DNA from 2 places in the Kitasatospora sp. NPDC101176 genome. Region 2 is predicted to be linked to the other one. Evidence: predicted binding sites of a transcription regulator. Region 2 holds the regulator's gene; the other holds the start of a gene.

Region 1 (3,203 bases), on a different contig from region 2:
GACTTTCAAGGCTTAACGCGCCGTTCACCTTCAATAGACAGGACAGTTTTGGATTTGCCCTGTAGTGTGGTGGCCAGCGCGACATCTACGCGCGTATATGTATGATGGATACACCACACCCAGCATCTGCCTGACGCAGAGTTGGCGCGACCGCTCGGCGGCCGCGGTCCGGCCCCGGCCCACACGCCGGACCGGCCCGGTATCTACCCCGGTCGACGCGCGAGAGGACGACTCTCGGCGCCGTCGGGGCCACACCATGCCCTGCCGCGCTACCAGGCAGCAGGAAGGACCGACCGTGACGGCCCGCCGAACGGTCGACAACGCCGAGGACGCCGGCGCCACCAGCGCGCCCGCCCGCGTCGGCTACGGTGCGCTGCTCCGCACGCCCGGCGCCTGGACGTTCCTGGTGCCCGCGTTCGTCGCGCGGCTGCCCTACGCGATGCTCAGCATGGGCATCCTGCTGCTCGTCAAGGACACCCACGGCTCCTACGGCACCGCCGGCACCGTGACCGCCGTCGCCGCCGTCTCGCAGGCCCTGATCGGCCCGCAGACCGGCCGCCTCGCGGACCGGTACGGGCAGGCCACCGTGCTCGTCCCCACCGTCCTGGTGCACGCCCTGTCGGTCGGCGTGCTGATCGCCCTCGCGCTCGGGCACGCCCCGGCCTGGACCCTGTTCCTGGCCGCCGTCCCGGCCGGTGCGAGCGTGCCGCAGATCGGCGCCATGGTCCGCGCCCGCTGGGTCGCCACCTTCGGCGCCGAGGGCGCGTCCGCCACCTCCGCCGCCAAGGTGAGCACCGCGTTCGCCTTCGAGTCCGTGACGGACGAGTTCACCTTCGTGGTCGGCCCGATCGTGGCCGCCAAGATCGCCACCTCGGTCAACCCCTCCGCCAGCCTGATCGCCGAGGCCGCACTGACCCTCGTCGGCGGCCTGGTCTTCGCCGCCCAGCGGCGCACCGCGCCCGCCCGGATCACGCCGCGCCCCGGCGCCCGGCGCGCCTCCGCCCTCTCCTCGCCCGGCGTCCGGCTGCTGGCCGGCGTCACCCTCGGGGTCGGCGCCGTCTTCGGCGGCATGCAGGTCTCGGTGAACGCCTTCGCCGACTCGGTCGGCCAGCACGACGCCTCCGGCACCGTGTACGGGATCTTCGCCGGCGGCTCGATGGTGGCCGGCGTGCTCTACGGCGTGATCGCCTGGCGGCACGCGGTGCAGCAGCGGATGATCGCCAGCTACGCGCTGCTGGTCCTGGGCTGCTCGACGCTGTGGGCCATGCCCAACCTGGTCGCGCTCTCCGTCGCCGGGCTGGTCTGCGGCCTGGCCATCGCGCCGACCCTGATCAGCGGCTACACCCTGGTCGAGACGCTGGTCGAGGACGGCGCCAAGACCGAGGCCTTCACCTGGCTGACCGGCGCCATCGGCCTCGGCCTGGCGGTCGGCTCGATGGTGGCCGGCCAGCTGATCGACGCCAACGGGCCGTCCGCGGGCTTCCTGGTGCCGGTGATCGGCGCCGGCCTCGGCCTGGTCGCGCTGGTCTCGCTGCGACACCTGCTGGTCGCGCCCGGCGGCGCGGTCGGCGCCGGCGGTGCGGACGGGGCGACCGCGGCGGACGCGGCCCCGTCGGAGCACGCCGCGGCGCGGCAGCTGGTGGGTGCGGCCAAGGGCTGAGCCGGTACCCGCGGTCTGCGCCGGACCACCACCCCGGAACGGCGCGGGCGTTCAACCCGGCTCATCTCACACCGGAGTCGCTGGACTGATCCCGCGGAATGCCGCATCATTGACCATCGTTAGCACTCATCAGGCGAGAGTGCCAGGAGGAAGACAAGTGCCCACGTACCAGTACCAGTGCACCGAGTGCGGCAACGGCCTGGAGGCGGTGCAGAAGTTCACCGACGAGGCGCTGACCACGTGCCCCGACTGCCAGGGACGACTGCGCAAGGTCTTCTCGGCCGTGGGCGTCGTGTTCAAGGGCTCGGGCTTCTACCGCACCGACAGCCGCTCGTCCTCCAGCAGCTCGGTGGGCTCCGGCGGCTCGGCGTCGACCGGCTCGTCCTCGACGTCCTCGAACGGCTCGTCCTCGACCTCGACGTCCTCCTCGACGTCCTCCGCCTCGAGCGCTTCGAGCCCGGCTCCGGCCGCGAGCTGATCACGGCGCCGGCCCGTCCGGCACCGTCGACGACACGGGACAGGCCCGTCACCCCCGCTCCGCGCGGGGGCGGCGGGCCTTCTCGTCGTTCCCGGGCGTCGTTCCGGGCCTCCTCGTCGCCCCGGGCTCTTCTGGTGGCCCCAGGCCCTTCTCGTGACCCCGGATCGGCCCGGTCGTCAATCCGGCCGGCCGTACTCACTCCCGCGGGTGTACGGATTCGTCCACAGGGGCCGGGTTGTCCACAGGCTGCGGATAACGGCTTCCCGCGGCGGCGGCGGGCGCCCATCGTGTGGGTCAGCAGAGCACGGCCGGCCCGGCAGGGGCCGGCGCCCTACGACCCCGGTGGTGCCGATGTCCTCCCCGATCCTCTCGATCCCGCTGCCCGCGCCCACCGTCCCGCCCCGGCAGGAGGTGCCCCGGTTCCCGCCGATCCGGCGCGGCGCCGGCCGGTGGCACCGCTGGCGGCACGTCGTACGGCGGCGGGCCGGGGTGCCCGCGGCGGTGCTGCTCGCCGTGGCCGCGGCACTCGCGGTCGGGCCCGCCCGGGCCGGGCTGCCGCCCCCACCGGGCGGCGCGGTGGGCCGGACGGGTTGTCAATCCGGAGCACTGGAAGATCACCCGTAACCGGGCGACGACTTCGTCGTTCACGGCGGCATGAAAGGCTTCAAGGAATTCCTGCTGCGCGGGAACGTCGTCGAACTCGCCGTCGCCGTTGTCATCGGCGCGGCCTTCACCAACATCGTCAACGCCTTCGTCAAGGGCGTGATCAATCCGATCGTCGGCGTGTTCGGGGCCAAGGACCTGGCGTCCTACAGCTCCTGCCTCAAGGGCCCCTGCGAGGTGAGCCCCACCGGCGAGGTCGTGTCCGGGATCTTCATCCTGTGGGGGTCGGTGCTCAGTGCCGTCCTGCAGTTCATGATCACCGCGGCCGTCGTCTACTTCTGCCTGATCGTCCCCATGAACCGGTTCACCGCGCGGCGCAAGACCCTCGCCGAGTCCACCGCGGAGGCCGAGGCCAAGGAGGTACTGCTGCTCACCGAGATCCGCGACGCACTGGTCACCGCC
Region 2 (3,203 bases):
GTGGTGGGGCGGAGCGGGGGCGCTCCGGCTGGGCGGGCACGCGAAACCGGGCGGGCACGCGAAAGGGGTGCCGGGCGGATCCCCGGCACCCCCGCGCGGACGGCTACCGGCCGTTGAACGCGTCCTTCAGGCGCGAGAACAGGCCCTGCTGGCCCGGCGCGAACTGGCCGGCCGGCCGCTCCTCGCCGCGCAGCACCGCGAGCCGGCGCAGCAGCTCCTCCTGCTCGGCGTCGAGCTTGGTCGGCGTCTGCACCTCGACGTGCACTATCAGGTCGCCCCGGCCGCCCCCGCGCAGGTGGGTGATGCCCCGCCCGTGCAGCGGGATCGACTGCCCGGACTGCGTGCCCGGCCGGATGTCGACCTCCTCCAGCCCGTCGAGGGTCTGCAGCGGCACCTGGGTGCCGAGCGCGGCCGCCGTCATCGGGATGGTGACGGTGCAGTGCAGGTCGTCCCCGCGCCGCTGGAAGACGGTGTGGGTGGTCTCGGCGATCTCGACGTACAGGTCGCCGGCCGGGCCGCCGCCGGGGCCGACCTCGCCCTCGCCGGCCAGCTGGATCCGGGTGCCGTTGTCGACGCCCGCCGGGATCTTGACGGTCAGGGTGCGGCGGGCGCGCACGCGGCCGTCGCCGGCGCACTCCGGGCACGGGGTCGGCACGACGGTGCCGAAGCCCTGGCACTGCGGGCAGGGGCGGGAGGTCATGACCTGGCCCAGGAAGGACCGGGTGACCTGGGAGACCTCGCCCTTGCCGCGGCACATGTCACAGGTCTGCGCGGAGGTGCCGGGGGCCGCGCCCTCGCCGCTGCAGGTGGTGCAGGTGACGGCCGTGTCGACCTGGAGCTCCTTGGTGGTGCCGAACGCGGCCTCCTCCAGGGTGATCTCCAGCCGGATCATGGCGTCCTGCCCGCGCCGGGTCCGCGAGCGCGGTCCGCGCTGGCCGGCCGCGGCGCCGAAGAAGGCGTCCATGATGTCCGAGAAGCCGAATCCGGCCGCACCGGCGCCGAAGCCGCCCGCGCCCGCGCCGCCGCCCGGGGACAGCGGGTCGCCGCCGAGGTCGTAGACCTGGCGCTTCTGCGGGTCGGAGAGCACCTCGTAGGCGGCGTTGATCTCCTTGAACCGCTCCTGCGTCTTCGGGTCCGGGTTGACGTCCGGGTGCAGTTCGCGTGCCAGGCGCCGGAACGCCTTCTTGATCTCGTCCTGCCCCGCATCCCGTCGGACGCCGAGTACCGCGTAGTAGTCCGTGGCCACCAAATGCTCCGCTTGTTCCGCCTGTAGAAGTGCTGCGACTGGACACCGCCGTTACCCGTGCAACGGCGGTCGATTGCTACGACTCGGCCAGGATCTGACCCACGTACCGCGCCACCGCACGCACCGCCCCCATTGTGCCCGGATAGTCCATCCGGGTCGGACCGATCACACCCAGTTTGGCCACGCTCTCGTCGCCCGAACCGTAACCGACCGACACCACCGAGGTGGAATTCAGCCCCTCGTAGGCGATCTCGCGCCCGATCCGGACCGTCATCCCGGCGTCCGCGGTCTCACCCAGGAGGCGGAGCAGGACGACCTGCTCCTCCAGGGCCTCCAGCACCGGCTGGATGGTGAGCGGGAAGTCGTGGCCGAAGCGGGTCAGGTTGGCCGTGCCGGCCAGCATGATCCGCTCCTCGTTCTGCTCGGCGAGCGCCTCGAACAGCGTCGCCAGGACGGTGGTGACGGTCGGCCGGTCCGCCTGCTCGAACATCGCCGGGAGCTCCTCCAGGAACCCCGGCACGTCCGGCAGCCGCTGGCCGGCGGCCCGCGCGTTGATCCGGGCCCGCAGGTCCGCCAGGACCGTCTCGCCGACGGTGCCCGGGCAGTCCACCATCCGCTGCTCGACCCGGCCGGTGTTGGTGATCAGCACCAGCATCACCTTGGTCGGGGCGAGGGCGACCAGCTCGATGTGCCGGACGGTGGAGCGCGACAGCGACGGGTACTGCACCACCGCGACCTGCCGGGTCAGCTGCGCGAGCAGCCGCACCGTGCGGGCCACGGTGTCGTCCAGGTCGACGGCGCCGTCCAGGAAGTGCCGGATCGCCCGGCGCTCGGGGGCGCTCATCGGCTTGATCTCGGCGAGCTTGTCGACGAACAGGCGGTAGCCCTTATCGGTGGGGATGCGCCCGGCACTGGTGTGCGGCTGGTGGATGTAGCCCTCCTCCTCCAGCGCCGCCATGTCGTTGCGCACGGTCGCCGGGGAGACCCCGAGGTTGTGCCGCTCCACCAGGGCCTTGGAGCCGACCGGCTCCTCGGTCCCCACGTAGTCCTGGACGATCGCGCGGAGCACGGCGAGCTTGCGGTCGTCCAGCTGGCGGATCTCACCGGCCATGGGGCACACACCTCCGTCTTCGCACGTTGTCCGTCTGTGTCACAGATGCTGCCGACCGCTCCGGGAAGGCCCCGGATCCGGTGACCGCCCTGGCACTCTGAACCTACGAGTGCCAGAACCGTACCTGCCAGTGTAAGGCCCGGGCCTTGAGGCAGGAACGGCCCGGCCGGAGTGATCCTGCCCGCAGTTCCCGGCGCGGGGGTGGTGCCGTGGGGCCGTCCGGGTGGCAGCATCGGAAGCGACGGCGAATGGAGGAGCAAGCGATGTCGAGCTCGGGCCAGCACACCCGTTTCGCGCCCGACCGCGGTCTGACCGGCCGCATGGTCGTGACGATGTTCGTGATCGGGTTGCTGTACGTCGGTTTCACCGGCCTGCTGATCGCGCTCCTGCGCGGCGCCTGGCCACTGATCGTCCTCATCTCCGGCGGGCTGTTCGTGGCCCAGTTCTGGTTCAGCGACAAGATCACCGAGCGGGCGATGGGCGCCCACCAGGTGAGCCCGGAGCAGTACCCGCAGCTGCACGGCACCATCGACCGGCTCTGCGCCCTCGCGGACATGCCCAAGCCCCGGGTGGCGGTCGCCGACAACGACATGCCGAACGCCTTCGCCACCGGCCGCAACCCGCAGAACGCCGTGGTCTGCGTCACCACGGGGCTGCTGCGCCGGCTGGAGCCCGAGGAACTCGAAGGGGTCCTCGCCCACGAGCTGTCGCACGTCGCCCACCGGGACGTCGCGGTGATGACCGTCGCCGGGTTCCTCGGCGTCCTCGCCGGCGCGATGACCCGGATCGCGGTGTACGGCGGGTTCATGGGCGGCGGCCGCAACAACAACGACCAGAACGCGGCCA

What was found. The regulator HrcA, encoded in region 2, represses chaperone genes, less so after heat shock. The targets are predictions, from matches to a motif close to TTNGCACTCNGNNNNNCNGAGTGCNAA.
Region 1: ACIRS1_RS22900 (FmdB family zinc ribbon protein) is a predicted target of HrcA. The motif match lies at 1,780-1,806, and genes of this name have one in related genera.

The regions. Positions count from the first base shown of each region.
Region 1 covers NZ_JBIWPA010000017.1:93,412-96,614, reverse strand. The annotation lists gene ACIRS1_RS22905 (MFS transporter) at 296-1,660, shown strand; gene ACIRS1_RS22900 (FmdB family zinc ribbon protein) at 1,818-2,138, shown strand; gene mscL (large conductance mechanosensitive channel protein MscL) at 2,793-3,203, shown strand, end outside.
Region 2 covers NZ_JBIWPA010000002.1:93,260-96,462, reverse strand. The annotation lists gene dnaJ (molecular chaperone DnaJ) at 104-1,246, opposite strand; gene hrcA (heat-inducible transcriptional repressor HrcA) at 1,323-2,357, opposite strand; gene htpX (zinc metalloprotease HtpX) at 2,621-3,203, shown strand, end outside.